Regions from separate parts of the Streptomyces sp. NPDC048106 genome, predicted to be linked through region 1. Evidence: riboswitches for the same ligand, from Rfam matches in the RefSeq annotation. Region 1 holds a riboswitch; each other region holds the start of a gene.
The links. Region 1 has a riboswitch for cobalamin ahead of AB0927_RS19865 (CbtB-domain containing protein). Riboswitches for the same ligand answer to the same signal wherever they lie in the genome.
Positions count from the first base shown of each region.

Region 1 (10,132 bases):
CGACACGGACTTCGCGGGCCGGATCCTCAGGACCAACCACTGGGCGCTGGACCCGGCCAGGGACCTGGCCTGACGGAGCGGACGGGACGGGCCCGGCCCCGCGGGTGTTATGTTCCCCGGGCCGCCTCCCCCGCCCGTGTTCCGTGCCCACCACCCCGCAGGAGTGACCGCGTGACCAGTCGAGTCCTGCTCGTCTCCCCCGCCATCGGCGCCTCGCTCCGGCAGATCCGCTTCGACGACGGTGGTCCGCTCGACGCCGGGGGCGTGGCGCGGGCCCGGGCCGCGGCCGGGGCGTTGCCCGCCGTGGCCCGGGTGCTCGTCTCCCCCAGTGCGCGCTGCCGGGAGACCGCGGCGGCACTGGCTCTCGAAGGGGTGGTGTCCGTGCCGGAGTTGGCGGGTCTGGACGTGGGGCGCTGGCGGGGCCGCACCCTGGACGAGGTGGGGGCCGCCGAACCGGAGGCGGTGGGCCGGTGGCTCGCCGATCCCGGCTGCGCCCCGCACGGCGGCGAGTCGGTGCGGGAGCTGTGCGCGCGGGTCGCGGGCCGGCTCGCCGACGCACGGCTCCTGACCGGTCGTACCCTCGCCGTGGTCGAGCCGGAGGTGGTCCGGGCGGCGGTCGTCGCGGCGCTGGGCATGCCGGACACGTCCTTCTGGCGGGTGGACGTGCCGCCCCTGACCGTGACCGAACTCAGCGGCAGGGCCGGGCGGTGGAACCTGCGGCTGGGACGCCCGATCGCCGCGCCGGACGGCGTCAGCGCGCGGCCGGCACCGCTCGCCCCTTCGCGGCCCTCGTCGGCGTCGGATTGAGCAGCCGCTCCGCCAACTCCCCGAAGAGCAGTCCGAATCCGCCCCACAACACGGCCTGGACGGCCAGCGCCGAGAGCCGGAACCGCCACAGCAGGACGGCCGGGAAGCCCTTCGGCACCTCGTCGACGGCCGGCAGGAACTGGTAGGCCAGCGCGACCACCACGGCGAACGCGACCACCGCGGCCACCGACGCCCACCAGGGGCCCAGCACGGGCGCGAGGCGTCTGCCGAGGAGTGTCGCGGCGATCGCCAGCAACACGCTGAGCAGCATCATCAGGAAGTACAGGGCCGTCCGTTCGCCGATGGTGTCGGCGTCGCCGACCGACGGCGGGTTGGCCGGGTACTTCAGGAACGGTACGACGTACACGGCGAGCAGCGCGCACCCCGACAGCAGCAGCGCCGTGGCGCGCGGGCCGAGGCGGCCCATCCGTCCGAGGGCGAAGCAGCAGGCGAGGGCGGCGATGCCGCCGAAGGCGACCCCGTAGACCAGGACGCCGGTGGCGAGACCGGCGGTGGACTGCAGGGAGCGGGAGACGACCACCATCTCGTGCTCGTGGGAGTGGGCCTCCTCGAAGCCGATCGCCTTGTCGACGTTCGGCTCGCCGAGGAGGTACGCCACGACCAGGGCGAGCACACCGGCGGCGAGGCCGGCGAGCATGCCCCGTACGAGAAGGTTCCGTACGGTTGCGGAGTTCATCAGCGCGCGGTGTCCCCCGGCGTCAGTGGCAGGGGAAGCCGAGCAGGTGGCGGGCGTCGTGCAGCCACTCGTGGACGTCCGTGCCGTTGAACACGGAGGTGGCGCCCTGCTCGGCGCCGACGAAGTACAGCAGGACCAGCATCAGGATGCCGAAGAAGACCGCCCAGGGAGCTATCGCCTTCAGCGGCAGCTTGGCGGGGAGGGCGGGGGCGGTGGCTGTCGGCCGGGCGACGGTCTGCGCCATGGCAGGACCTCCTTTGGGAGTTCGCGTCCCATGTCGGTGGTGCGTGGTACGACGGCTACGGGTCTGACTCACGGGCCCTTGGGCCCGCATACAGTGGCGCGACCGTGCCGGGTTCTCACCGGCTTCCGTCCTGCCGTCGTCGATATCGGACAGACCGTACCGCGTCAGCCGCCCTCGGCCAAGACCGCGCCCGCGGACGTGATCTTCCTCTCCGACCCGAGGGGCGGCCGGTCCCCGCTCCGCCCGCTGCGGGTCACCCGGCTCCGCCCAGGCCGAGTTCGCGGTCGCCCAGCGGCGCGAAGAAGCGCTCCACGTCCGCCTCGGTCACCTCGGCCAGGGTCGCCGGTGACCAGCGGGGACGGCGGTCCTTGTCGATGATCTGGGCGCGGACGCCCTCCACCAGGTCGTGGCTGCTCAACGCGGCGCACGAGACGCGGTACTCCTGGTCCAACGCCCGTTCCAGGGACCCGAGTCGTCGGACCCTGCGCATGGCGGCCAGTGTGACCTTGAGGGCCGTGGGCGACCGGGAGAACAGCGTCTCCGCCGTCTCCTTCGCCTCCGGGCTGCCGTGCGCGAGCAGCCGCTGGACGATCTCCTCGACGGTGCCGGCCGCGCAGCAGGCGTCGATCCACTCCCGCTGCGCCGCCAACTCCCCCGGCGGCACGGTCTGTTCGTGCCGCGCGAGCGCGTCGGACACGGGCATGACGGCGAGGTCGTCCAGCAGCGCGGGCAGCTCCCCGGAGGGCACGTAGTGGTCGGCGAGCCCGCACAACACGGCGTCGCCTCCGCCGATCTGATGCCCCGTCAGAGCAAGGTAGGTGCCCAGCTCCCCGGGTGCCCGGGCGAGCAGATGGGTGCCGCCGACGTCCGGGACGAATCCGATGCCGGTCTCGGGCATCGCGATCCGCGACCGCTCGGTGACGATCCGGACGCTGCCGTGCGCGGAGACGCCGACCCCGCCGCCCATCACGATGCCGTCCATGAGGGCGACGTACGGCTTGGGGTAGCGGGCGATACGGGCGTTGAGGTGGTACTCGTCGCGCCAGAACGCGGCGGACGCGGTGCCGTCGCCGTCCCGGGCGTCGTCGTGGACGGCACGGATGTCGCCGCCCGCGCACAGTCCGCGCTCGCCGGCGCCGGTGAGGACGACGGTCTCCACGCGGGGGTCGTCCTGCCAGGCGGTGAGCGCCGCGTCGATGCGGCGGACCATCTCGTGGTCGAGGGCGTTGAGCGCCCTGGGCCGGTTCAGGGTGATGCGGGCGGCCCGGCCGGTGGTGTGGCACAGCACGGGTGCCCCGGTGCCGCTCACCGGGACGTCTCCGTCAGGGCGCGGGCCGCGATGTCGTACATGATCTGGTGGTTCCTTCCGGGTGCCGGTGGACGCGAGGGGCACGGACGGTCTTCCCCGTGCCGCCCGCGTCATCCGTTCTGCCAGGGGCATCATGCCTCCCGCCCCGGGCGGGCCCGGCGTCACCCCTTCGTGCTCGGCGACCACCCCGGCGGCCCGAAGACGTAGCCGGCCCGGTCCCGCCAGCGCCCGGCCGCGCGGACGTCACGCCAGGCGGCCGCGTACTCGTGGAAGGCCACCCGCAGCGGGTTGTAGGTGTCGATGTTCTTCGTCAGGCCGTACACCGGGCGCACCCCCTCCGGTTCGAACGTGCCGAAGAGCCGGTCCCAGATGATGAGGATGCCGCCGTAGTTGCGGTCCAGGTACACGTTGTTGGAGCCGTGGTGGACGCGGTGGTGGGAGGGCGTGTTGAAGAACCACTCCACCGGGCGCCACAGTTTGTCCACGCGTTCGGTGTGCAGGAAGAACTGGTAGACGAGGCTGACGGTCTGCTCGATCAGGATCATCCACGGCGGTACGCCGATCAGCGCCAGCGGCAGCCAGAAGGGCAGGCCGGTCATCGGCGTCCAGGTCTGGCGCAGGGCGGTGGAGAGGTTGTAGCGCAGACTCGAGTGGTGGACCACATGGCTCGCCCACAGCACCCGGACCCGGTGATGGGCCCGGTGGTAGGCGTAGTACGCCAGGTCCTCGCCGAAGAACAGCAGCAGCCAGGTCCAGCCGGAGGACGCCGACAGGTGCCAGGGGACGAGGGTGTACGCGGCGGCGTACACCACGATCGTCGCGACCTTCCACGGCACCGCGATGACCTGGCTGCCCGCGCCCATGGACATGCTGGTGGCGGTGTCGCGCAGCTCGTACCCGCGCTCGTCGTCGTCCGGCAGGAAGCGGTACGACAGCGCCTCGACGACCACCAGCAGCACGAACGCCGGGATCGCGTAGACCACGGTGGGGATCACCGGCCCGCCCCCTTACGGGTGCGCGGCGCCGCGGGCACGCTGCGGGACAGCAGCTCGCGGGCCAGCCGCTCGGCCTCGTCCGCCTCGCGGGCCGCGATGTGCGCGGCCAGCCGGCGGTGGGCCTCGACGTCGAGGATCTCGCCCGCGCCCAGGTCGGCGGGCACGTCGGCGACCGGGATCAGGCCGTCCACCAGGCTGTTGAAGGCCAGCAGATAGGCGATGTTCCCGGAGCCCTCCACGATCAGCCGCCACCAGGCGACGTAGGACTCGTCCAGCTCGGTCAGATCGGGCCCGGCGTGCGCGTGCGCCTCGACGGCCGCGGTGATCTCGGCGGCGGCCCGCGCGGAGCAGCGCAGCGCGCACAGCCGGGCCGCGTCGGCGCCGACGCAGGCCCGCATCTCCAGGGCGTCGCGTGCGATGTCCTGCACGGTCGGCCCTGCGTCGGCCGCGGCGATGCCCACGGCGAGGTCGAGCCCCGCGGTGCGCCGCCAGTCCAGCACCTGGGTGCGGCCGCCGTGACTGACGTCGACCAGTCGTGCCTGCTGGAGGCGTTTGACGGCCTCCCGTACGGCATGCCGGTTCACCCCGAACTCGGCAGCCAGTTCCCGTTCGGCGGTGAGCGCGGCGCCGGGTGGCAGCTCCCCGCCGAGAATCCTGTCGCGCAACAGGGCGAAGAGCTGGTCGGAGACCGCCTCGCGCCGTATGTGTCCCTCAGCCATGGCGATCAGGGTGGCCGCACCCGGTTCAGTGGTCAACTGGTTGGACCAGTATTCCCGCGCGGGTCCGCTGACATGTCGGCTTTCGTCCGGATCCGTCAAGCGGCGCTGCCCGGCCGGGCGTTGACGCGCCGCCTGCCGGGCCCCGCCCGGGTGGCCGTGCGGGCCTGCGGTTCTCGTCCCATGCTGGAGACGAGGGGCGGGTACGGCGGAGGAGGAAGTGGTTGCGATGCGGACCGTTGTCGACCTCACGCGCTGCCAGGGCTACGCACAGTGCGTGTTCCTCGCGCCGGACGTGTTCCGGCTGCACGGCGAGGAGGGGCTGCTGTACGCCCCGGCCGTCCCGGACGACCAGGTCGAACGCGTGCGCCAGGCCGCGGCGGCCTGCCCGGTCCAGGCCATTCTCCTCGGCGAGGAGGTGAGCGGCGGTGCCCGATGACCTCATGGACGGCCGCATCGTCATCGTGGGCGCCTCGCTCGCCGGGCTGCGGGCCGCGGAGGCGCTGCGCGACGAGGGTTTCACCGGATCCCTGACGGTGGTCGGGGACGAGCCCCATCCCCCGTACGACCGCCCGCCGCTGTCCAAGCAGGTGCTGCTGGGCATCGCGCCGGCCGAGTCCACCGGGCTGCCGATGCGCCGGGACCCCAAGGCTGACTGGCTGCTCGGTGTAAGGGCCACGGGTCTGGACCCGCTGGGGAAACGGGTGCTGCTCGAAAACGGGGAGTCACTGCCGTACGACCGGGTGCTGATCGCCACCGGGACGCGCGCCCGGCCCTGGCCGAACCCGCAGGAGGCCGCGCTGGACGGTGTGTTCACCGTGCGCACCCGCGAGGATGCCGCGGGGCTCGCGCGGCGGCTGGACGCGGGGCCGCGGCGGGTCCTGGTGATCGGCGGCGGGTTCACCGGCTCCGAGATCGCCTCGGCCTGCCGGGAACGCGGCCTGGAGGTCACGGTCACCGAACGCGGCCCCGCGCCCCTGGTCGGCGCGCTCGGCGGCACCCTGTCCAAGCTCGCGGCCGTGATGCAGCGCAACCACGGCGTGGACCTGCGGACCGGCGTGACGGTGACCAGGCTGCTCGGCGACGGGAGCTTCACCGGCGTGGAGCTGTCCGACGGCAGCCGGGTGGACGCGGACGTGTGCGTGGTGGCGCTGGGGGCGGTGCGCAACGTGGAGTGGCTGGCGGAGTCCGGTCTCGCGGCGGGCCCGCGCGGGCTGGCCTGTGACGCCGGGTGCCGCGCCTTCACCATGTACGGCATCGTCACCGACGACGTGTTCGTGGCCGGCGACGTCTCCCGCTTCCCGCACCCGCTCTTCGGCTACCAGCTGCTGTCCCTGGAGCACTGGGGCAACGCGGTCACGCAGGCCGAGGTCGCGGCCCACAACATGGTCAGCCCGGGGCCGCTGCGCCGCCCCCACCTGGCCCTGCCGACGTTCTGGTCGACGCAGTTCGGGCTCAACATCAAATCGGTCGGGGTGCCCACCTACTCCGACCACGTGGTCATCGCCCAGGGCTCGCTGGAGGCGCGCAGGCTCGCCATGGTCTACGGCTACCGGGGCCGGGTCACGGCCGCGGTCACCGTCGACATGGCCAAGTCGCTCGACTACTACCAGCACCTGATCGAGACGGCCGCGCCGTTCCCGCCGCCGCCGGGCGCCGCCGACCGGGCCCTCGCGGCGGAGATCCCGATCCCGTCCGACGTACCGGACCCGTCGGTGCTGTCCCACGGCCCGACGGTCGCGCTGACCGGCTATCTCCCGGACCGCCGGCTGACGGTGGTATAGCCCACGCCCACTTCGAGGAGCCGACATGGACTCGGGCACCGACCCCGGCACCCTGCTGGCGAGGATCACCGACTACGCCAGCCGCCCCGACCCCTACCCCCTGTACGCGGAACTGCGCGCGGCCGGTCCGGTCGTCCCGCAGTCGGACGGCAGCCTGCTGATCGGCGGCTATCACGAGGTCGCCGCGCTGCTGCACGACCCGCGGATGAGCGCCGATCCCCGCACCCGTGGCGTGGTGACCGCCAAGCCGCCGTTCCTGCGCCTCGACGACCCGGAGCACCACCGGCTGCGCACCCTGGCCATGCGGCCCTTCGGCCCGCCGCACTCCCCGCGCCGGGTGGACGGCATGCGCGCCGAGATCGACGGCATCACCAAGGAGCTGCTGGCGCCGTTCGAGGCGGGCGGGCAGGTCGACGTCGTGGACGACTTCGCCTATCCGCTGCCGGTCACGGTGATCTGCCGGCTGCTCGGTGTGCCGCGCGAGGACGAACCGCTCTTCCGCGCCTGGTCGGACGCGCTGGTCGCGTCCGCCGACGTACGGCCGGACGCGGGCTCGGCGCCGCGCGAGGAGGCCGACCGGGCCCGCCGGGAGATGGGCGGGTACCTGGTTGGCCTGGCCGAACAGCGCCGCGAGACGCCGGGCGACGACCTGCTGTCCGCGTTCGTCGGCGAACCCGACCCCGAGCTGCGGCTCAGCCGGGAGGAACTCGCGGAGACGGCGGTGCTGTTGCTGATCGCCGGGCACGAGACCACGGTCAACCTCATCACCAACGGGGTCCTGACCCTGCTGCGCCACCCCGCGGAGCTGGACCGGCTGCGCCGCGAACCCGGCCTGCTGCCGCGGGCGGTGGAGGAACTGCTGCGCTTCGAACCCCCGGTGCACATGCGCGAGCGCATCCCCCTCGCCGACTTCGACGTCGCCGGCGCCACGCTCCCCCGCGGCTCGTCCGTCATCCTGGCCCTGGCCTCCGGCAACCGCGACCCCCGTCGCTTCCCCGACCCGGACCGCTTCGACCCGGCCCGGCCCGACAACCAGCACCTCGGCTTCGGCTCCGGCATCCACCTCTGCTACGGCGGCCCGCTCGCCCGGCTGGAGGCCCAGTCCGCCCTCGCCGCCCTGCTGCCCCACCTGGGCACGGCGGAGCTGGCCGAGGACCCGCCGCCGTACCGGCAGAACGCGATGCTGCGGGGGCCGCGCCATCTGCGGCTGACGCTCTGACGAGCGGGCGCGTCCCGGCGGTGCCGTGCGGCTGACATGATCGCCCCATGGCAGAGATCATCTTGATGTCCGATCCGCGGGTCGCCGCCGTGCCCGTGCGCGAGTGCGGTGAGCGGCTCGTGGACGTGCGCCATGGCGGGCGCCTGCGGGTCGACGGGCGGAAGGCGGACGGGGACGGGGCGTTCGCCCGGCTGCGCGAGGGCGTGCTGGAACGGCTGCTCAAGGCGCAGGAGTCGCTGCCGGGGAAACTGCGGCTGCTCTACGTCGAGGGATACCGGCCGCCGGCCCTTCAGCGGCGCTACTTCGACCGGTACGGCGCGGAGTTGGGTGCCGCCCATCCCGACTGGTCCGCCGAGCGGGTGCGTTCGGCGGCGAGCCGTTACGTCTCGCCGCCCGAGATCGCGCCGCACAGCGCCGGGGCGGCCGTCGACCTGACGCTCGCCGACGCCGACGGTCAAGAACTGGACATGGGAACGGCGTTGAACGCGAACCCGGAGGAGAGCGCGGGCGCCTGCTACACCGAGGCCGACGGCATCGGCGAGGAGGCCCGCGCCAACCGACGCCTCCTGGGCCAGGCCCTGACCGCCGCCGGACTGGTCAACTACCCGACCGAATGGTGGCATTGGTCGTACGGCGACCGGTACTGGGCCTTGGCCACGGGCGCCCCGGCCGCGCTCTACGGCCCGAAGGAACTCGCCTGACCGATTGATCGCGGGGTGCTACGCCGTCAGCCGCGCCCGCAGGAGCTCCGCCAGTTCGTCGATCCGGTCGGTGAGGTAGAAGTGACCGCCCGGGAAGATCCTGAGGTCGAAGGCGCCGGTGGTGTGCGTGCGCCAGGCGTGGGCCTCCTCGGGGGTGACGCGGGGGTCCGCGTCGCCGGTGAGGGCGGTGACGGGGGCGGCGACGACGGTGGCCGGGTCGGCGCGGTAGGTCTCGATGGCGGTGTAGTCGCTGCGCAGGGCCGGGAGCACCATGCGCAGCAGCTCCTCGTCGCCCAGGAGGCGGGGGTCCGTGCCGCTGAGGCGGCGCATCTCGGCGATGATGCCGTCGTCGTCGCGCTGGTGCACGTTCTCCACCGTGCGGGCGGACGGGGCGCGGCGCGCGGAGGCGAAGAGGTGGACGGGGCCCTCGCCGTCGCGTTCCAGGCGCCGGGCCACCTCGAAGGCGACGATGGCCCCCATGCTGTGCCCGAAGAGGACCAACGGGCGGTCCGCGTAGGGCTGCAGGGCCTCGTGGGCCCGGTCCGCCAGCTCCGCGATGGTCTCGATGCCCTTCTCCGCGTGCCGGTCCTGCCGCCCGGGGTACTGCACCGCGACCACGTCGGCCGCGTCGCGAAGGGCCGCGGAGAGGGGGAAGTAGAAGGTCGCCGAACCGCCGGCGTGGGGGAAGCAGACCAGTCGGGCGGGCGCCTGCGGCGCCGGGTGGAAGCGGCGCACCCACAGGTCGCCGGTCGGGCTGACTGTCGTCATGGTGTGTTCCAGGGGTCCGGAGGGGGGTGACAGGTGCGGGGCCCCTCGCCGGTGTCCGGCAAGGGACCCTCGGCAGACCCGGTCAGGCGGTCAACCAGCCCTTTTCCCGGGCCAGTTCCACGACCCGCTCCCGGACCTGGCGGATCTGCGCGGCCGTGAGGGAGTCGACCGAGGTGACCAGGATCTCGGTCAGTTCGGCGCGGAAGCCGGCCGTGCCGGTGCCCTCGCCGGACGGTGCGGCGGGGCGTTCGGCGGCCGAACCGTCCGAGAAGACGGGGCGGCTGGGGAGGCGGTGCGAGGAGGGCTGGTAGACCAGCCGGATCTGGGAGGCCTTCGGGCCCTTCTCCCCCATCTCCATGTGGAACTCGACCTCGCTGCCCTCGTGGTAGAGGTACTTCTCGTCCAGCAGGTCGTTCGCGTGCATGAAGACGTCCTCGCCTGGTTCCGACGGGGCGATGAACCCGTATCCCCGGACCTCGTCGAAACGCAGCACCTTGCCGGTCATCAGCACAGCCCGCACACCTCCAACAACACCAGCACAACGACAACGCAGTTGAACTTACACAGCTTCGGCGGCAGTTTCGACCCCGGGCAGCACCAGCCGCACCGTCCGCCCGGGCCGCACCGTCACCACCCGGTCCGGCAGCCGTACGTCGATGGGGTCGCCGTCGGAGTCGGGTACGGCGATCTCAAGCTGGCGGCTGGTCAGGCGGACGCCGATCCCCCAGTGGCCCTGGTAGCGGACCGAGAAGCCGTAGGAGGAGACCTTGGGGAGCGGGACGGGGTCCAGCCAGAGGACTCCGCCGCGGGTCTCCAGGCCGGTCAGCCCGCGCTGCACGAGATCGAGGGTGCCGGCCATCGCGCCGAGGTGGACGCCCTCGCCGGTGGTGCC
Region 1 is NZ_JBEZND010000018.1:67,686-77,817, reverse strand. Features, by position in the region: gene AB0927_RS19880 (GNAT family N-acetyltransferase) at 1-73, shown strand, start outside; gene AB0927_RS19875 (histidine phosphatase family protein) at 172-807, shown strand; gene AB0927_RS19870 (CbtA family protein) at 752-1,504, opposite strand; gene AB0927_RS19865 (CbtB-domain containing protein) at 1,527-1,748, opposite strand; cobalamin riboswitch at 1,787-1,918, opposite strand; gene AB0927_RS19860 (enoyl-CoA hydratase/isomerase family protein) at 2,002-3,057, opposite strand; gene AB0927_RS19855 (sterol desaturase family protein) at 3,219-4,052, opposite strand; gene AB0927_RS19850 (GntR family transcriptional regulator) at 4,049-4,771, opposite strand; gene AB0927_RS19845 (ferredoxin) at 4,998-5,207, shown strand; gene AB0927_RS19840 (FAD-dependent oxidoreductase) at 5,197-6,552, shown strand; gene AB0927_RS19835 (cytochrome P450) at 6,578-7,771, shown strand; gene AB0927_RS19830 (M15 family metallopeptidase) at 7,819-8,472, shown strand; gene AB0927_RS19825 (alpha/beta fold hydrolase) at 8,491-9,240, opposite strand; gene AB0927_RS19820 (cold shock domain-containing protein) at 9,323-9,751, opposite strand; gene AB0927_RS19815 (glycosyl hydrolase family 65 protein) at 9,800-10,132, opposite strand, start outside.

Region 2 (10,132 bases), on a different contig from region 1:
CTGTACAAACTGCCGTTTCCGGCCAACCGCGAATTCAACCGCGCATTGGCCGATTTGCATCTGCTCGTGGACGAGATCGTCGCCGAGCGGAGGGCATCCGGTCAAAAGCCGGACGATTTGCTGACGGCATTGCTGGAGGCGAAGGACGACAATGGGGAGCCCATCGGGGAGCAGGAGATCCACGATCAGGTCGTGGCGATTATCACCCCGGGTGCCGAAACGATCGCGTCCACGATCATGTGGCTGCTCCAGGCGCTCGCGGCACACCCGGAGCACGCCGAGAAGGTGCGTGCCGAGGTCGAATGCGTGACCGGCGGCCGGCCCGTCGGATTCGAGCACGTCCGTTCCCTCAGGCACACCAACAATGTGATCCTGGAGGCCATCCGGCTGCGCCCCGCCGTATGGATTCTGACGCGCCGGGCGACCGCCGACACCGCGCTCGGGGACTATCGCATTCCGGCCGGGGCGGACATCATCTACAGCCCGTACGCCATTCAGCGCGACCCCCGCTCGTACGACCGCCCGCTCGACTTCGACCCGGACCGCTGGCTTCCGGACCGGGCCGCGCAGGTGCCGAAGTACGCCATGAGCCCCTTCAGCGTCGGCAACCGCAAGTGCCCCAGCGACCACTTCTCCATGGCCCAACTGAGCCTGATCACCGCGGCGATCACGGCGAAGTACCGCTTCGAACCGGCCGACGAGTCCGACGACACCGTCCGCGTGGGCATCACCCTGCGCCCGGGCGACCTGCGGCTGCGGCCGCGGCCCTGGTGAGAGACTCCGGGCGAGACCGGGAGTGACGCCGCTACCGGCGCGTGTTCAGGCGGCCTGCGGGCCCCGGAACGCGCGCCGGTAGGCGTTCGGCGTGGTGCCGAGCGCCCGCACGAACTGGTGGCGCAGCGCGGCCGCCGTGCCGAACCCGGTGCGCGCGGCGATCGCGTCCACCGTCTCGTCCGACCCCTCCAGCAACTCCTGGGCGCGCAGCACCCGTTGGCGCAGGATCCAGCGGTAGGGCGTGGTCCCCGTCTCCTGCTGGAAGCGGCGGGCGAAGGTGCGCGGTGCCATGTGGGCGCGGGCGGCGAGCTGTTCGACGGTCACCTCCAGATCGAGGTGCTCCTCCATCCACACCAGCACCTCGCCGACGGTGTCGCACCGCCCCTTGGGCAGCGGCCGTTCGATGTACTGGGCCTGGCCGCCGTCCCGGTGCGGGGGCACCACCATCCGGCGGGCGATCTTGTTGGCGACCTCGGGGCCCTGCTCCTTGCGCACCAGGTGCAGACACGCGTCGATGCCGGCCGCGGTGCCGGCGGAGGTGATCACCGGGTCCTCGTCCACGTAGAGCACGTCCGGCTCGACGGCGAGCCGCGGATAGCGCTGGGCCAGCCGCTCGGCGTGGTGCCAGTGCACCGCGCACCGCCGCCCGTCCAGCAGGCCCGCGGCGGCCAGCACGAACACCCCGGAGCAGACGCTGAGCACCCGGCAGCCCCGGTCGACGGCCCGCCGCAGCGCCGCGAGCAGCTCGGGCGGATAGTCCCGTTCCACGTAGCTCTCACCGGCCGGGACGGCGATCAGATCGGCCTCTTCCAGCCGCTCCAGGCCGTGCGGCGTGGACACGGTGAACCCGCAGTGGGTGCCGAGGTCGGGCCCCTCGGCCGAGACCACGGCGAAGTCGTACACCGGCAGTCCCTCGTCGCTGCGGTCGATGCCGAACACCTCGCAGACGACGCCCAGCTCGAAGGGGTGCACTCCGTTCAGCAGCACGGCGGCCACGTTCTTCAGCATGTCCCCAGTGTGCCGCAGAGCTGGCAGTAATTCGAGGGTGTACGGCAGTCCTGCCACTCCCGGTCAGCAGCGTCCGGCAGGACAGTAGTGGCATGACTGGAAACCAGATCCAAGGCCTCATCGGAATGACCGCCACCCTCGCGATCCTCGTCCTCCTGGTCCTCCCCTCCGTGCTCGGCATCCTGCGCGACAGGCGCGTCGACCGGCAGATCAGGAAGGCCCAGGAGGCCCGCGCGGACGAGGAGGCTCAGAAGTCCTCGTCCAGGTCGACGGTGCCCTCCACCGCCACCTGGTACGCCGAGGGACGGCGCTCGAAGAAGTTGGTCAGCTCCTGAACACCCTGGAGCTCCATGAAGGAGAAGGGGTTCTCGGAGCCGTAGACCGGCGCGAAGCCCAGCCGGGTCAGGCGCTGGTCGGCCACGCACTCCAGGTACTGCCGCATCGAGTCGGTGTTCATGCCCGGGAGGCCGTCACCGCACAGGTCGCGCGCGAACTGCAGCTCGGCCTCGACGGCCTCCCGCAGCATGTCGGTGACCTCCTGCCGGAGCCGGTCGTCGAACAGCTCCGGCTCCTCCTTGCGGACGGTGTCGACCACGTCGAAGGCGAAGGACATGTGCATCGTCTCGTCCCGGAACACCCAGTTGGTGCCGGTGGCCAGGCCGTGCAGCAGACCCCGGCTGCGGAACCAGTAGACGTACGCGAAGGCGCCGTAGAAGAACAGCCCCTCGATGCACGCGGCGAAGCAGATCAGGTTCAGCAGGAAGCGGCGGCGGTCCGCCTGGGTCTCCAGGCGGTCGAGCTTGTCCACCGAGTCGATCCACTTGAAGCAGAACCCTGCCTTCTCGCGGATCGAGGGGATGTTCTCGACGGCCGCGAACGCCGCCGCGCGGTCCTCCGGGTCGGGCAGATAGGTGTCCAGGAGCGTCAGATAGAACTGGACGTGCACCGCCTCCTCGAAGAGCTGACGGCTCAGGTACAGCCGCGCCTCGGGGGAGTTGATGTGCTTGTACAGCGTCAGCACCAGGTTGTTGGCGACGATCGAGTCGCCCGTCGCGAAGAACGCGACCAGGCGGCCGATCAGATGCTGCTCGGCCGGGCTGAGCTTCGCGAGGTCGGCGACGTCCGAGTGGAGGTCCACCTCCTCCACGGTCCAGGTGTTCTTGATGGCGTCCCGGTAGCGCTCGTAGAAGTCCGGGTAGCGCATGGGACGCAGGGTCAGCTCGAAGCCCGGGTCGAGCAGGTTACGGTCGGACATCACTGGCAGGCCTCGCAGGACTCGGGGTTTTCCAGGGAGCAGGCGACGGCGTCGGGGTCGGCGACCTGCTGGACGGGGATGGTCTGCTGCGCCCGGGCGGCGCGGGCGATGCGGGTCGCCGGGCGCGAGCGCAGGTAGTACGTCGTCTTCAGCCCGGACTTCCAGGCGTAGGCGTACATCGAGGAGAGCTTGCCGATCGTCGGCGTCTCCATGAACAGGTTCAGGGACTGCGCCTGGTCGATGAACGGGGTGCGCGCCGCCGCCATGTCGATCAGACCGCGCTGCGGGATCTCCCACGCCGTGCGGTACAGCGCCCGCACCTCCTCGGGGATCCACGCGAAGCCCTGCACCGAGCCGTTGGACTCGCGCAGCGCCTCCCGGGTGCGCGCGTCCCAGACGCCCAGGTCCTTCAGGTCCCGCACCAGGTACGAGTTGACCTGGAGGAACTCACCGGACAGCGTCTCGCGCTTGAACAGGTTGGACACCTGCGGCTCGATGCACTCGTAGACGCCCGCGATGGAGGCGATGGTGGCCGTCGGGGCGATGGCCAGCAGCAGCGAGTTGCGCAGGCCGACCGCCGCGATCCGCGCCCGCAGCGCCGCCCAGCGCTCGGGCCAGGTCTCCTGGACGCCGTAGTGGTCGGGGTGCAGCACACCCCGCGCGGTGCGGGTCCGCTCCCAGGCCGGCAGCGGGCCGCCCCGCTCGGCCAGGTCGGCGGAGGCCTCGTACGCGGCGAGCATGATCCGCTCGGCGATCCGGGTGGACAGGGCCTTCGCCTCGGGGGAGTCGAAGGGCAGGCGCAGCTTGAAGAAGACGTCCTGGAGGCCCATGACGCCGAGGCCCACCGGGCGCCACCTGGCGTTGGAGCGGCCCGCCTGCTCGGTCGGGTAGAAGTTGATGTCCACCACGCGGTCGAGGAAGGTGACGGCGGTGCGGACGGTCTCGTCCAGGCGCGCCCAGTCGATGCCGTCGGCGTCGATGCCCTCGGCGCCCCGCTCGGCCACGAACGCACCGAGGTTGACGGAGCCCAGGTTGCAGACCGCCGTCTCGCCGTCGTCGGTGACCTCCAGGATCTCCGTGCAGAGGTTGGAGGAGTGGATGACCTGGCCCGGCTCGGCGGTCTGGTTGGCGGTGCGGTTGGCGGCGTCCTTGAAGGTCATCCAGCCCTGGCCGGTCTGCGCGAGGGTGCGCATCATGCGGCCGTACAGCTCACGGGCCGGCATGGTCTTCTTCGCCAGGCCCGCCTCCTCGGCCCGGCGGTAGGCGGCGTCGAACTCCTCGCCGTACAGGTCCACCAGCTCGGGCACGTCCGCCGGGGAGAACAGCGACCACTGCCCGTCGGCGTTCACGCGGCGCATGAACTCGTCCGGTACCCAGTGCGCGAGGTTCAGGTTGTGCGTACGGCGGGCGTCCTCACCGGTGTTGTCCCGCAGCTCCAGGAACTCCTCGATGTCGGAGTGCCAGGTCTCCAGGTACACCGCGGCGGCGCCCTTGCGCCGGCCGCCCTGGTTCACGGCGGCCACCGAGGCGTCCAGGGTCTTCAGGAACGGCACGATGCCGTTGGAGTGCCCGTTGGTACCGCGGATCAGCGAACCGCGGGCACGGATGCGGGAGTACGACAGCCCGATGCCGCCCGCGTGCTTGGAGAGCCGGGCGACCTGGTGGTAGCGGTCGTAGATGGAGTCCAGCTCGTCCAGCGGGGAGTCGAGGAGATAGCAGGACGACATCTGGGGGTGCCGGGTGCCGGAGTTGAACAGCGTGGGCGAGGAGGGCAGGTAGTCGAGCCGACTCATGAGCCCGTAGAGCGCGGCGACCTCGTCCACGGAGCGGGCGGAGTCGTCCTCGGCGAGGCCGGCCGCGACGCGGAGCAGGAAGTGCTGGGGGGTCTCGATGACCTTGCGGGTGAGGGGGTGGCGCAGCAGGTAGCGGCTGTGCAGGGTGCGCAGGCCGAAGTAGCCGAAGCGGTCGTCGGCGGCGGGGTCGACCAGGGCGTCCAGCCGGGCGGCGTGCAGCGCCACGAACGCGGCGGTCCGGTCGGCGATGAGGCCCTCCCGGTGCCCGACGGCCACCGAACCGGTGAACGACGTCACGCCCTGCGAGGCCGCCTCGGCGCGGACGGAGACGGTCAGCAGCCGGGCGGCGAGCCGCGAGTAGGCGGGATCCTCGGAGATCAGGCCGGCCGCGGCCTCGGTCGCGAGCTCGCGCAGTTCCGCCTCGTCGGCGTCCGCCGAGCGGCCGCGCAGGGCGGCGGCGGCGACGCGGCCGGGGTCGGCGTCGGGGAGGTCCCCGGTCAGCTCGGTCAGGGTCCGCAGCAGCGCGGCACCGGGACCTTCGTTCTCCTGGCCTGTGGCTGAAACCGGGTCTGCTGGCGCGATGGTCACGTGGGCTCTCCCTCGCTCGGCACGGGGCCTGGCGGAGGGCAGGGGCAGCAGCCACGAGCGCACACGGCGTCGCGTCCACCGGCCCACTCCACGAGGCCCGGACGTCTCAGAGCACCCGAACCGGCCGGCCGGGTGCGCTGCCGGCAGGTCCTCGGACTGACTCCTGTGCGCAGACACGCACAAGTACACCGTTGCGGGACAGTTCCGGATTCGCACCGGATTCCCCTGCGACGACAGCGAGCATGAGCATACATCTAGTGCCGGGCCGTCATGCCACCCCCAGATGTTGTGTCGCCATGTGTCCATGGGGGACATGCGAAACGGGCCGCCGGCGTGTGACGCCGACGGCCCGCTGCGGGTCGTTCGCGGTTGCCCGGGCCCCCTGAGGGGCTCTGGCGGGCGGTTCTAGTGGGCGCTTCCCGCGGTGGCCGGGGGCAGCTCCACCTGGACGTCCGGGTCGCCCGCGTCCGCCGTGTAGTCCTCGGGACGGGTCTCGTCGATGCCCTCGGGCGCCTTGACGGCCTTCAGGATGAAGGTCAGGACGACCGTGACCAGGACGTTGAGGACGAAGGCCGTCAGACCGATGTAGCCGATCTGGCCGATGCCCGGGATGTCGTCGGACGAGCCGCCGAAGTGCTTCTGGGTCGGGGAGGCGACGCCGTACGCGGCGAGGGTGCCGTAGACCATGCCGACCGCCCAGCCGGCGAGCAGCGCCCAGCGGTGGAACCAGCGGGTGAACAGGCCGCCGACCAGGGCCGGGAAGGTCTGGAGGATCCAGATACCGCCCAGCAGCTGGAAGTTGATGGCGACCGTCTTGTCCATGCCGAGCACGAAGATCAGCGCGCCGACCTTCACCAGCAGCGACACGATCTTGGAGACCTGGGCCTCCTGCTTCGGCGTGGCGTCCGGCTTGATGAAGTCCTTGTAGATGTTGCGCGTGAACAGGTTCGCCGCCGCGATCGACATGATCGCCGCCGGCACCAGCGCGCCGATGCCGATCGCCGCGAACGCCACACCCGTGAACCAGTCCGGGAACATGTTCTCGAAGAGCTGCGGGATCGCCAGCTGACCGTTGGTGACCTTCACGCCGGCCGCGATCGCCATGAAGCCCAGCAGCGCCAGCAGGCCGAGCATCAGGGAGTACAGCGGCAGGATCGTGGTGTTGCGCCGGATCACGTTACGGCTCTTGGAGGAGAGCGTCGCGGTGATCGAGTGCGGGTACATGAACAGCGCGAGCGCGGAGCCGAGGGCCAGCGTGGCGTACGTCCACTGTCCCGCCGGCGGCGGCGCGAGCGCCCCGCGCGGCTTGCCGGTGGCCGGATTCACCTGGCTGAACGCGTGGCCCGCCTTGGCGAAGATGTCGTCGAACCCGCCCAGCTTGATCGGGATGTAGATGATCGCCACGATGATCACGATGTAGATCAGCGCGTCCTTGACGAACGCGATCAGCGCCGGCGCCCGCAGACCCGAGGAGTACGTGTACGCCGCCAGCACCGCGAAGGCGATCAGCAGCGGCAGGTCCTTCACGAACGCGTTGGTGTTCTCGCCGCCGCCGACGCCCAGCACGTCGAGCACCGCCTGGATGCCGACGAGCTGGAGCGCGATGTACGGCATCGTCGCGAGGATGCCGGTCAGCGCGACCGCGAGCGACAGCCCCTTCGAGCCGAACCGGCCACGCACGAAGTCCGAGGTGGTGACGTACCCGTGGCGGTGCGAGACCGACCACAGGCGCGGCAGGAAGGTGAAGATCAGCGGGTACACCAGGATCGTGTACGGCACCGCGAAGAAGCCGGACGCGCCCGCCGCGTAGATCGCCGCCGGCACGGCCACGAAGGTGTACGCCGTGTACAGGTCACCGCCGAGCAGGAACCAGGTGATCCAGGTACCGAACGACCGTCCGCCCAGGCCCCACTCGTCCAGCGAGTGCTCGTTCTCGGCCCTGCGCCAGCGCGCGGCGAGGAAGCCCAGGACCGTGACGGCCAGGAAGAAGAAGATGAAGACGCCGAGTGCGACGCCGTTGACCCCGGTCTTCACTTCGCGGCACCCCCCTGCGCGCCGTGGCGGGAGCGCTGGTCGTGCTGCCACAGCTTGTAAGCGATCATGGTGAGCGCGGTGGAAATGATCACCCAGAGCATCTGGTACCAGTAGAAGAACGGGATCCCGATGAACGCGGGATCCGTCTTCGAGTAAGAGCTCATCCACAGCAGTGCCACGAAGGGCGCGATGAGACAAATGCCGATGACCACACGTACCGGTGTCACCACCGGTGGTCTCACTTCGGGCGATTCTGACATGCTGTGGCTCCGTTCCCTCGTCGATCACCTCTGGTAATGCGCAGGCAATCTAGGTGACGGAATCCAGCCAGTGGAAGACCCTGTCTCAAGCTGTGTATATCGATTCGGCGAAGGAACGGGCACGTCCGGAACGTATACGCGCCTAGTCCACCGGCCGCTTGAGCCGGGCGACGAACTTGTACCGGTCGCCCCGGTACACCGAGCGCACCCACTCCACCGGCTGGCCCGAGCGGTCCAGGGAGTGCCGGGACAGCATCAGCATCGGCAGCCCGACGTCCGTACCGAGCAGGCCGGCCTCGCGCGGGGTGGCCAGCGAGGTCTCGATGGTCTCCTCGGCCTCGGCGAGGTGGACGTCGTACACCTCGGCCAGCGCGGTGTAGAGGGACGTGTACTTCACCAGCGAGCGGCGCAGCGCGGGGAAGCGCTTGGCGGACAGGTGCGTGGTCTCTATGGCCATGGGCTCGCCGTTGGCCATGCGCAGCCGCTCGATGCGCAGCACGCGCCCGCCGGCCGAGATGTCGAGCAGCTCGGCGAGCCGGTCGTCGGCGGTGATGTAGCCGACGTCCAGGAGCTGCGAGGTCGGCTCCAGGCCCTGGGCGCGCATGTCCTCGGTGTAGGAGGTGAGCTGGAGCGCCTGGGAGACCTTGGGCTTGGCGACGAAGGTGCCCTTGCCCTGGATGCGCTCCAGGCGGCCCTCCACGACCAGTTCCTGGAGCGCCTGGCGGACGGTGGTGCGGGAGGTGTCGAACTCCGCGGCCAGCGTGCGCTCCGGCGGCACCGGGGTGCCCGGCACCTGCGTCTCCGTCATGTCGAGCAGGTGCTTCTTCAGGCGGTAGTACTTCGGCACGCGCGCGGTACGGACGGTCGCGCCGGCCTCGTTCTCCGCGCTGCTGACGTCGGTGCTCATGCTCTGCCTTCCCGGCTCCGGATGCCGAAAGCGACCGACATCCCCATCGGCCACGGCTCACATCGTGGCACGGCTTGCTGCGTCAGGACTCCACCCGCACGCTCATGATCTCCTCTGTATACAGCCGGGTCCCGAGCTGGTCTAGTCCAACAGGGCCGGCCCTAGATGCCTTGCCAGTGCGGCTTGTTCGCGTAGGTGTGCCGGAAGTAGCCGGCCAGCTTCAGCTTGGTGGCGGCGGCCTCGTCCACGACGACGGTGGCGTGCGGGTGCAGCTGGAGCGCCGAGGCCGGGCACACGGCCGCCACCGGGCCCTCCACGGTCGCCGCGACCGCGTCCGCCTTGCCCTCGCCGGTCGCGAGGAGCACCAGATGCCGGGCCTCCAGGATGGTGCCGATGCCCTGGGTGATGACGTGGTGCGGGACCTGGTCGATCTCGCCGTCGAAGAAGCGCGCGTTGTCGACGCGGGTCTGCTCGGTCAGGGTCTTGATCCGGGTGCGGGAGGCGAGCGAGGAGCAGGGCTCGTTGAACCCGATGTGCCCGTCGGTGCCGATCCCGAGCAGCTGGAGGTCCACCCCGCCGGCCGCGGCGAGCGCCTGGTCGTACGCCTCGCACGCCGCCTGGACGTCCTCGGCCGTGCCGTCGGGGCCGAGGAAGGCGGACATGCCGATGCCGAGGGGCTCCAGCACCTCGCGGCGCAGCACCGAGCGGTAGGACTCGGGGTGCTCGGCGGGCAGCCCCACGTACTCGTCAAGCTGGGCTATGCGGGCCCGCGCGGTGTCCACGGCGCCGGAGCGCACCTTGGCCGCGAGCGCCTGGTAGACGGGGAGCGGGGTGGAGCCGGTGGCGACGCCGAGCAGGGCGTCGGGCTTGCGTCGCAGCAGCTGTGCCATGGCCTCGGCGATCAGCTCGCCACCCGCCGCGGCGTCCGGAACGATGACAACTTCCACGCTGGGCCTGCCGTTCTGGAGAGGGCTCGTGCGTCTATGTGGTTTAGACCAATCTAACAGAGCGGGTTCCTCGCGCCGATCTCCCGGCGCGAGGCGTGACGGAAATTGCCGCCGCCTTCTGTCCCCATGGTCGACCCCGGCGGGCTAGGCTGCGTGGCATCGAGTGCCATGGGGTCCGCATGCCGGTAGGGCATGGACATGCCTCATGGTCTAGTCCACAATCGAAGAGACTGTTCGAACAAGCGGTGTGAAGCGAACCGTCCGAAGCGGACGGCGCGCAGCGAACAGTACGAAGCGAACAAGCCCCGTCTTCCCCGCACAGGAAGACGGACGAGGAACCGGCGCTCTCTGCCCTGACTGCCCCGGCTCCTCGGCCTTCGGCCGACCGGGACCGCACACCCCACGGCCGATGATGCTCCGGGCTGCGGTGCCGGGAGGGTTGAGGGTCCCTTCCAGGCGCCGCGGCCCGCGGGTGTTTTTTCGGCCATCCCGAGTGCCGCGGGTACGCTCGCAAACGTGCCCTCCATGAACGAGCTGGTCCGCCAGCACACCGCCCTCGACGACTC
Region 2 is NZ_JBEZND010000019.1:63,860-73,991, forward strand. Features, by position in the region: gene AB0927_RS20510 (cytochrome P450) at 1-774, shown strand, start outside; gene AB0927_RS20515 (helix-turn-helix domain-containing protein) at 820-1,782, opposite strand; gene AB0927_RS20520 (hypothetical protein) at 1,875-2,117, shown strand; gene AB0927_RS20525 (ribonucleotide-diphosphate reductase subunit beta) at 2,030-3,037, opposite strand; gene AB0927_RS20530 (ribonucleoside-diphosphate reductase subunit alpha) at 3,037-5,418, opposite strand; cobalamin riboswitch at 5,543-5,703, opposite strand; gene mctP (monocarboxylate uptake permease MctP) at 5,824-7,452, opposite strand; gene AB0927_RS20540 (DUF3311 domain-containing protein) at 7,449-7,712, opposite strand; gene AB0927_RS20545 (GntR family transcriptional regulator) at 7,855-8,619, opposite strand; gene nagB (glucosamine-6-phosphate deaminase) at 8,781-9,566, opposite strand; gene AB0927_RS20555 (PAS domain-containing sensor histidine kinase) at 10,092-10,132, shown strand, end outside.
Region 2: linked by a shared signal. The riboswitch ahead of AB0927_RS20530 (ribonucleoside-diphosphate reductase subunit alpha) and the one ahead of AB0927_RS19865 (CbtB-domain containing protein) in region 1 are both predicted to bind cobalamin.

Region 3 (10,132 bases), on a different contig from region 1:
TCGGCCAGCGGCACCCGCGCGGGCGCGGCGGCGAGCTGCTCTTCCGTCAGCCACTCCACGTCGTGGCCGCCCGCCTCGATCAGCCGGTGGATCAACTCGTCGCCGCCGGAGGGGTATTCGGTGAGCCCGTATCCGGCGTCGCGCAGCGCGTCCAGCACCCGGACCGCCGACGCGGGCGTGTCCAGTCCGACCGCGTTGCCGACGCGGGAGTGCTTGGTCGGGTACGCGGTGAAGACCAGCGCGACGCGCTTTTCCGCGTTCGGCTTGTGCCGCAGCCGTGCGTGCCGCTCGGCGATCCCGGCCACCCGCGCGGCCCGCTCGGGGTCGGCGGCGTACACCGGGACCCCGTCGGGGCCCTGCTCCTTGAAGGAGAACGGCACGGTGACCAGCCGGCCGTCGAACTCCGGGATCGCCACCTGCATCGCCGCGTCCATGGGGGACAGGGCCGCGTCGGACTCCTCCCACGCCGCGCGCGAGGAGGTGAGGCAGAGCCCTTGCAGGACCGGGATGCCGAGGTCGGCCAGCGCCCCGACGTCCCAGGACTCCTCCTCCCCGCCCGCCGACGCCTGCGCGGCGTGCGTGCCGCCCGCCGCGAGCACGGTGGCCACCAGCGCGTCGGCCCGGCCCAGCAGCTCGTACAGGCCCGGGTCCGCGCCGCGCAGCGAACCGCAGTAGACGGGATGGGCGTTGGCGCCCCGTGCCTCGATCGCCGCGCACAGGGTGTCCACGAAGGCGGTGTTGCCGCTGAGTTCATGGGCCCGGTAGAAGAGCACGCCCACCGTCGGGCGGCCGTCCTGGACTTCGTGCGCGCCGTGGACGCCGTACTCCGGCATCCGGCGCGGTTCCTCGAAGCCCTCGCCGGTCAGCAGCACGGTGTCGGACAGGAACCGGGACAGCTCCCGCAGGTTGCCGGGGCCGCCCTCCACCAGGTAGCGCAGCGCCTGGGCCACCACACCGGCGGGCACCGTCGACGCGGCCATCAGCTCCGCGTCCGGCACCGTCTCGCCGCCCAGCAGCACCGCCGGGACGCCGGAGGCCGCCAGCGCGGCCAGTCCCTCCTCCCAGGCGCGCCTGCCGCCGAGCAGCCGTACGACGGCGAGGTCGGCGCCCGCCAGCAGCCGCGGCAGTTCCTCCGCGACGTCGACCCGGGTCGGATTGCCGATCAGGTACCCGGCGCCGGAGGCCCGGGCCGCCAGCAGGTCCGTGTCGGCGGTCGACAACAACAACACTGTGCTCATGCGGGCGCTCCCGGTGGGATGAAGGGCAGTCCTCGCGGCGCGCCGGACTCGATGAGCCGCCACAGCGCGTCGGTGTCCGCGTGCTGTTCGATCAGGTCGCCGAGCCGGTCGAGCTGCTCCTCGCGCAGCGCGGCGAAGGACGTGTCCGGCGCGGGGGTGAAGCGGCGGCCCGCGGCGGCGGCCACCTCGCGCAGGAAGGCGCGGCGGAAGCCGTCCGACTCCAGCGAGCCGTGCCAGTGGGTGCCCCAGGTCGCGCCCACCCGGCAGCCGTCCAGGAAGGCCTCCCCGCCGGTGACGCGGGCCACGCCGTGATGGATCTCGTACCCCTCGACCGGCTCGCCGAGGGCCCGGCCGCGGGGCCGGGCGAGGGTCTTCTCGCGGGCGAACCGCACCCGCACGGGCAGCAGCCCGAGCCCGGGGACGGCGCCGGCGCGTGACTCCACCTCGTCCTCGATGTGCTCGCCGAGGATCTGGAAGCCGCCGCAGATGCCGAGCACGGGCCGGCCGGCGGCGGCCCGCTCGGCCAGGGCGCCGGCGAGACCCCGCTCGCGCAGCCACGACAGCGCCCGGACCGTGCCCCGGGTGCCGGGGACGACGGCCAGGTCGGCGTCGGCCAGTTCCTCCGGGCGGTCCACGAACCGCACCACGACGCCCGGTTCGGCGGCCAGCGCGTCCAGGTCGGTGAAGTTCGACATCAGCGGGATCGCGCACACGGCGACCCGCAGCACGTCCTCGCCGGCCGGGGCGGCGACGGCCGGCTCGCGCACCGACCCGCGCAGGGAGAGGCGGAGTCCGTCCTCCTCGTCGATGCCGAGTCCGTGCCGGAACGGCAGCACGCCGTACGTCCGCCGCCCGGTGAGCCCCCGCAGCATGTCCAGGCCGGGCTCCAGCAGCGAGACGTCGCCGCGGAACTTGTTCACGAGGAACCCGGCGACCAGTTCCTGGTCCTCGGGCGACAGCAGCGCGAGGGTGCCGAAGAAGGAGGCGAAGACGCCCCCGCGGTCGATGTCGCCGACGACCAGCACGGGCAGCCCGGCACCGCGCGCGATCCCCATGTTGACGATGTCGGTCCGGCGCAGGTTGATCTCGGCCGGGCTGCCCGCCCCCTCGCAGATCACCGCGTCGTACCGGCCCCGCAGTTCGGCCAGGCAGTCCAGCACCGTGCCGAGCAGCCGCTGCTGGCGCCCGCCGTGGTAGCCGCGCGCGCTGAGTTCGCCCACCGGCCTGCCCAGCAGCACCACCTGGCTGCTCTGTTCGCCGCCCGGCTTGAGCAGCACGGGGTTCATCAGCGCGGTCGGCTCGATCCGGCATGCCTGGGCCTGCATGGCCTGGGCCCGCCCGATCTCGGCGCCCTCACGGGTGACGAAGGAGTTGAGGGACATGTTCTGCGCCTTGAACGGCGCGACCTTCACGCCCTGGCGCGCCAGCCACCGGCAGATCCCGGCCGTCACGACGCTCTTGCCGGCGTCGGAGGTGGTGCCGGCGACGAGGAGACCACCGTTCACTTCGCGTGTCCTTTCCGCCCGCTGACGCCGCTGACGCCACGGACGCCGCTGACGCCGCTGATCAGGAGCCGCGCGGCGACGGTGGTGCCGAGCGCGAGCAGGCCGACGCGGCGGGAGAGCCGTACCGCGCGGCCGATGTCGGTGACCCGTACGGCCCGTCCGGTGGCGCCGTTGAGCACCGGGCGGTGCTCGACACGGCCGCCGTAGGAGAGGGTGCCGCCGAGGCGCACGCCGAGGGCACCCGCGAAGGACGCCTCCACGGGACCGGCGTTGGGGCTCGGATGCCTGCGGGCGTCCGCGCGCCAGGCCCGCACCGCGCCGCGCGGGTCGGGTCCGGCGACGGCGGCGAGTACGGCGGTCAGCCGGGCCCCCGGCCAGCCGGCCACGTCGTCCAGGCGCGCGGCCGCCCAGCCGAAGCGGCGGTAGCGGGGAGACCGGTGACCCACCATCGCGTCCAGGGTGTTGGCGGCCCGGAAGCCGAGCAGCCCCGGCACCCCGGCGGCCGCGCCCCAGACCAGGGCGCCCACGACCGCGTCGGAGGTGTTCTCGGCGACGGACTCGACCACGGCCCGCGCGATGCCGTCGGCGTCCAGCGCCTGCGGATCCCGGCCGCACAGGTGCGGCAGCCGGGCGCGGGCCGCCTCGACATCCCCGGCCGCCAGGGCGTCCCCGATCGCCCGGGCCTCGCGGGCGAGGGAGGTGCCGCCGACGACGGCCCAGGCGGCCGCGGCGGTCAGGGCGACGGAGGCGGTGGGGGAGGGGCGTACGGCACGGGCGGCCAGCGCTCCGAGCGCGACGGCGCCCCCGGCGCACACGGTGGTGTGCAGGGCGCCCCAGCCTCGGTGGTCGTGCCACAACGCGCCCTCGGCAGCGGCGGCCGCCCGTCCGAACGCGGCGACCGGGTGCCCGCGGCGGGGATCGCCGAGGAGCAGGTCGCCGAGGAGTCCGGCGGCGGCGCCGTACGCATATCTGCGATCGGCGGCCATCGGCTCAGCCGGCCGTGGGCACCGCGACAGTGGTCCGGGTACTGGTCCTTCGGCAGCCGAGCATGGCGATGTGTCCTCACTCAGGGTGTCCGCGCCCTGGTTCGACGTGATCCGGCGGCGAGAGTTCCTGGCTTCCGGGGGGTTCTTCCCCGGTGACAGTGGCGGGACCGCGCCGGATTCGCACCGGCTTCCTCTCCTGCTGCCGTATATGGCCCAGGCAGTCCACCACGCTCCCGGAAGAACCGTCAACTTGCCGTTGACCTGCGGGAGTGTGCAGATTCCCACATCAGGGGGGTGGCCGGACATGCCGAAGGCTCCCCTGCCGCGGGTGGCGGCGGGGAGCCTTCGGGGGTCTCGGGGGACCTGAGGGGGCCTCGCGGGCCCCGGGCTCAGGACTTGGCGAGGATCAGGACGATGCCGTACGCCACCGCCGCGGCGCAGGCCGCGAAGCAGACGTAGGCGCCGGTGACGGCGAGCGTGGCGGAGCCGCCCTCGGCCGCGGCCTTCTCGCGCCGGGCCAGGCCGTTGACGCCGAGGGTGAACAGGACCACCAGGCCCACGGTGAACGCGAGGCTGACGCCGAAGACGGAGCCGATGGCCGCCCAGTCGATCTTCATGGGAACGCTTCCTTGGTGAACGGGGCTCGGTGAGCGGGGCTCGGGATCAGACGGTGGCGGCCGGCGGGACCGCGGAGGCGGCGGGGGCCGTCGGGTCGGTGGCCGGGGCCGGGATGGTGGCCGTCAGGCCGTCGGTGAGCGCGCCCGCCGGGGGCGGGGTCACCGCGGCGATGGCGGTGGTCACCACACCGGACGGCTCCGGGCTCCCCTCGGCGACCACGTTGGTGTGGTCGATGACCTCGCGCCGGGACAGCCTGTAGATCCAGGCGCTCGCGGCGACCAGGAAGACGGCGACCACGGCGGTGCCCCAGTCCCCGAGTTCGGTGACGGCCTCGGCGCCCGCGCCGACCAGCGCGGCGGCCGGCAGGGTGAGCACCCAGGCGACGGCCATCCGGGTCGCGGTGGACCAGCGGACCACACCGCCCTTGCGGCCCAGACCCGAACCCATCACCGCGCCGGAGACGACGTGGGTGGTGGAGAGGGAGAAGCCGAGGTGCGAGGAGGCCAGGATGGCGGTCGCGGCGCTGGTCTGCGCGGCGAAGCCCTGACGGGGCTCCAGGTCGGTCAGGCCGGTGCCCATGGTGCGGATGATGCGCCAGCCGCCGATGTAGGTGCCGAGCGCGATGGCCAGGCCCGCGCAGAGGATCACCCAGGTGGGAGGGTTGGAGCCGGGGGCGATGGCGCCGCCCGCGATCAGCGCGAGGGTGATGACGCCCATCGTCTTCTGCGCGTCGTTGGTGCCGTGCGCGAGGGAGACCAGCGCGGCGGAGGCGACCTGGCCGGCGCGGTAACCCTTGCGGGTGGCCTCGCCCTCGGCCTTGCCGCCGATGCCGTAGGAGCACCGGGTCGCCACCAGTGCCGCGATGCCCGCCACGACCGGCGCGGCGACCGCGGGCAGCAGCACCTTGGTGACCAGCACCCCGCCGTGCACCGCGTCGAACCCGGCGGAGGCGATGGCGGCGCCGATCAGACCACCCATCAGGGCGTGCGAGGAACTGGAGGGCAGGCCCACCAGCCAGGTCAGCAGGTTCCAGAGGATCGCGCCGACCAGGGCGGCGAAGATGACCTCGGGACGGATGCCGCTTTCGTCGACGAGACCCTTGGAGATCGTGTTGGCGACCTCCACGGAGAGGAAGGCCCCCACCAGGTTGAGGGTGGCGGACATGGCTACCGCGAGCTTCGGCTTCATGGCGCCTGTGGAGATGGTGGTGGCCATCGCGTTCGCGGTGTCGTGGAAACCGTTCGTGAAATCAAACGCGAGTGCGGTGACCACCACAATCGCGAGGATCAGCGAGAAGCTTTCCATTTACCCAGGCAATCGTTCGAGGTCGGTGTCCGGATGAACGTAGGCAACCTGGGTGAACGGAAGATGAACTGAGGCGGGCACGAGGGTGTCCGCATCGGGGGTGCGGGACTCCGCTTGTCCCTCCCGGAGCGGACGTGCCCAGAGCCCCCTTGGGCTACCAGCCCGCCGCGAACGCCCGCAGCCTGCCGAAGGTGCCGCGGAAGAGATTCTGGTCACCCGGCAGCCGGCCGGAGGTGGCGTACTGCCAGAAGGTCCAGTGCCGCCAGCCGCCCGGCAGCGAGCCCGGCTCCGAGGCGTCGTGGCGGGCGACCCACAGCGGGTGGCGGGAGGCGAAGGCGTGGCTGTCGCCGGTGCACAGCCTCCACCACTGGTCCGTGGTGTAGATCACAGGGCGGCGGCCGGTCTCGCGCAAAACCTCGTCGCTGAAGGACCAGATCCAGGCCGTCATGCGCCTCTCGCTCAGGCCGTAGCACTTGTCCCTCGCGCGGTACGGGTCGTATTCGATGTCCAGCGCGGGCGGCAGCGTCCAGCCGTCGGCCCGCCAGTCCCCGCCGTGCTCCACGAAGTACCTGGCCTGCCTGGCGCCGGAGGACTCGTCCGGCAGCGCGAAGTGGTAGGCGCCGCGGATCAGGCCGGCGTCGCGGGCGCCGTCGTACTGCTGGTGGAAATAGGGGTTGTGGTAGTGCGTGGACTCGGTCGCCTTGACGTAGACGAAGCGCGCCCCGCCGGCCTGGGCGGCCGGCCAGTTCACGCGCCTCTGGTGGGAGGAGACGTCGTGGCCCCCGGGCCGGCTCGCGGGCCGGCCCGGGGGACCCGCCGAGGCGCCGGCGGCGCAGGTGAGGACGAGCGCCGCGGCGGCCGCCGCGAGGGCGCCGGCGCGGCGGCGGAGGTGAGTGCGGTCACGGGCCATGTGCCAACTCCCCGGGGTGACGGACGACCAGGTCGCCCGGCGGGCAAGGAGGGCTCATTCAAGGGCGGACGCTCGGCGAATTGGCGCAGATTCATGGTGTCTGGTGCGATATGAACCCTTTTGGGGGTTCCGAGACTCGGACAGAAGTGCGGCGACCGCGCCCTATGGGGTAGGGGCGGCTGGCAGGATCGCGGACATGACCTCGAAGCTGCGGGAGACGGGCGGAGAAGTGCGCGAGGAAGCGGCGCAGCGGTGGGCGGCACTGGTCGCGACGGCGCGGCGGAGCGTCGCCGACGGGCTGGTCGTCGGCACCTCGGGCAATGTCTCCGCACGCGTCGGGGACGTGGTGCTCGTCACCCCGTCGGGCGTGCCCTACGACCGGCTCACCCCGGACGACATCACCGGCGTGGACCTCACCGGCCGTCAGGTGCTCGGCTCGCTGGTGCCGACGAGCGAGCTGCCCATGCACCTCGCCGTCTACCGCACCACCGACGCCCGCGCGATCGTCCACACCCACGCCGTGCACGCCACCGCGGTCTCCATGCTGGTCTCCGAGCTGCCGCTGGTCCACTACATGGCCGCCGCCCTCGGCGGACCCGTGCGCGTCGCGCCGTACGCCACCTACGGCACCGACGAGCTGGCCGCGCACATGCTCCGCGCCCTCGACGGCCGCTCCGGCTGCCTCCTGCGCAACCACGGCACCCTCACCTACGGCGCCACCCTCGACCAGGCCTACGACCGCACCGCCCAGCTGGAGTGGATGTGCCGCCTGTGGCTGACCGCCTCCTCCGTCCCGGGCCTGACCCCGTCTCTGCTGACGGAGGCACAACTCGCCGAGGCCGGGGAACGCTTGAAGGGATACGGCCAACGGAGGTGACCCGTGCCCCGCAGCTTCCCGAACCGCGGCCCGGCCGCGATCCCGCACCCCTCGTTCCTTTCATTCCTTTCGTCCTCTTCATTCCCTTCGTCTCCTTCACCCCGGTCCGCCTCTCCACTGGCCGGGCGCCGCACCCCCCGTGACACTGGTCCCGTGCGCCCCCTCAAAGCGACCGCCGCCGCGGTCACCGCCGCCGTGGCCGCCGGCCTGGCATCCGTGGCCGCCGGCCGGCTCGCCAGCGATGTCGCGCTGAAGGCGACCGGCAGCGGGCCGCTGCCCACCGAGCCGCGGCTCACCGTGCACGACGCGGCGGCCGGGCAGCTCACCCTCACCCGGGACCTGGCCTCGCTGCGCCCCGGCACCTACGGCCTCGCGGGCGACGGCTCGCACGCGGTCGTGGGGCCCGTGCTGGAGACGGCACGGCACACCGCCGACACCGTCGTACGCCGCCTGGAGCGCGTGACGCACGGCACCCTCGCGCCCGGCGACCCCGTCTGGTTCACCCCCAACCTGTACGTCGGCAACCCGAGCACCGCGCTCGGCCTCGACCACGCCGACGTGGACGTGCCCGGCGAACTCGGCTCGCTGCCCGCCTGGTTCCTGCCCGGCGACCGGGACACCTGGGTGATCGCCGTGCACGGCCTCGGCACCACCCGCGAGCACGTCATGAACCTCATGGGCTTCCTGCGCGCCCGCCGCCTTCCGGTTCTGGCCCTCGCCCACCGGGGCGACCTCGGCGCCCCCCGCCCCGCGGACGGCCTGAACCACTTCGGCGAGACCGAGTGGCGCGACGTGGACGCGGCGATCCGCTACGCCGTCCGCTACGGCGCCCGCCGCGTCCTCCTGCTCGGCTGGTCCACCGGCGCCACCATGGCGCTGCGCGCCGCGGAGCACTCCGCCGTGCGCGACCGCGTCGCCGGGCTGGTCCTCGACTCGCCGGTGCTGAGCTGGGAGGCGACGCTGCGCGCCCTCGCCCGCGCCCGGCGCACCCCCTCGCCGCTGCTGCCGCTCGCGGTGCGGGCCGCCCAGGGCCGCGCCGGCCTGCACGCCGACCGGGTCGCCGAGATCACCGACCCCGAGCGGCTCGCCGCCCCGACCCTGATCATCCACGGCCCCGGCGACCTGGTCGCCCCCTGGGAGTTCTCCCGGCTGCTCGCCGCGCGCCGCCCCGACCGCGTCGCCCTGCACACCGTGCCGAACGCCCCGCACGCGGCGATGTGGAACCCGGACCCCGCGGCGTACGAGGAGCGGCTACGGCGCTTCCTGACCCCGCTGGTGTGACGGCGCACGCCGGGGCGCACCGGACGCGTCCCGAGCGGTCACCGCCGTTCCGGTTGCGGTCGTGCGGTTGGCCGAAAGTCGTCTACGCACCCCCTGTGGAACCCGGTGCGTTGGCCAGCCCCGTCGCCCGCCGTGACATTCCGTTTGGGTTTTCGGACCGTCAACCGGAAGACTGCCCCTGTGACGTCCCGTATCCCGCGCGACTCCAGGCTCCGACTCGTCCGACCTCGACCCCTGGCCGCCGCCCCCAGAGCTGTGAACCAGCGGCGCCCGCGCCGCCCCGCACCCCGGCCGCCGGAGGGCACCCCCGCCGCCGCCGAGCTGGCCAGAATGGCCCGCACCGGGCTGGCCGGCGCGGTCCGCGTCGCCCGCTGGGCGGACAACGCCCTGGGCCCCGGCCGTGACGCCGCCACCGCCGACGGCAAGGCCACCCTCTCCGCCGCCACCGCCGACCGCGCCGCCGCCGACCTCGGGCTCACTTCCGGCCAGGTCCGCGCCGACTGGGACACCGCACGCCTGGCCGGACTGGTCGAGGTGCACGGGGACAGCGCGCGCCCCGGCTGGCGGCTGCGCGCCTGGGACCGCGACGACAGCGCCGTGCTGCGCGGCTGGGTCGCCCTCTTCGACGCCTGGTCGCTCGCCCTCCCCGAACCGGAGGGACACGAGCCGGCCGCCGTCGCGGAGACCGTCTCCGCCATGCCGCAGGTGCTCTCCTTCCTCCAGTTGTCCGCCGGCCCCGTCCCGGTCGAACAGTTGCTCGACCTGCTCCAGCAGCGGGTCACCGAGCTGCGCACCGAACGCTGCGAGGTCCCCTACGAGTCCGGCGCGGAGCCCCCCGCCGAGCCCGCCGGGAGCCCGGACGCCCCGCCCGCCTCCCTCGCCCCGCTCCTCGACTGGGCGCTGGCGGCCCTCGCCCACGTCGGCGCCCTCACCTGCGACGCCGGCCAGGCCACCCTCACCCCGCTGGGCAGCTGGGCGGTGTGGGTCAAGCTGGAGCAGATCTGCGTGGCCGCCCAGAGCCCGGCCGGCAACATCGAGCAGTCCGCCGAGGACATGCTGCGCGGCTGCGCCCAGCTCCGCCCCAACGCGGCCCGCGCCGAGTACCGGGCCTGGCTGGCCGCCCGCACCGTCGGCAGCGCCGTCTCCGAGCTGATCGACGCCGCGCGCGGCGAGGACGCCCTGCTGCGCGGGCTGGCCTTCGAGGCGCTGCGCGTGGTCGGCGCGCCCGCCGAGCCCGACGTACGCGCCGTGGTCGACGAGCCGACGCTGCGGCCGTACGCCCTGCTGTGGCTCGCCGAGCACGACGGCCTCGACCCGGAGGACGCCCACGAGGTCCTCACCCGCGAGGAGGCCACCTGGCTGTGGGTGGACACCGCCGCGGCCGTCGCCGACCACGGCGAGGCGCCGATGCT
Region 3 is NZ_JBEZND010000063.1:4,030-14,161, reverse strand. Features, by position in the region: gene cobN (cobaltochelatase subunit CobN) at 1-1,238, opposite strand, end outside; gene AB0927_RS38340 (cobyric acid synthase) at 1,235-2,743, opposite strand; gene AB0927_RS38335 (cobalamin biosynthesis protein) at 2,740-3,729, opposite strand; cobalamin riboswitch at 3,828-3,971, opposite strand; gene AB0927_RS38330 (hypothetical protein) at 4,119-4,346, opposite strand; gene AB0927_RS38325 (inorganic phosphate transporter) at 4,393-5,652, opposite strand; gene AB0927_RS38320 (lysozyme) at 5,807-6,562, opposite strand; gene AB0927_RS38315 (class II aldolase/adducin family protein) at 6,759-7,439, shown strand; gene AB0927_RS38310 (alpha/beta fold hydrolase) at 7,593-8,720, shown strand; gene AB0927_RS38305 (hypothetical protein) at 9,051-10,132, shown strand, end outside.
Region 3: linked by a shared signal. The riboswitch ahead of AB0927_RS38335 (cobalamin biosynthesis protein) and the one ahead of AB0927_RS19865 (CbtB-domain containing protein) in region 1 are both predicted to bind cobalamin.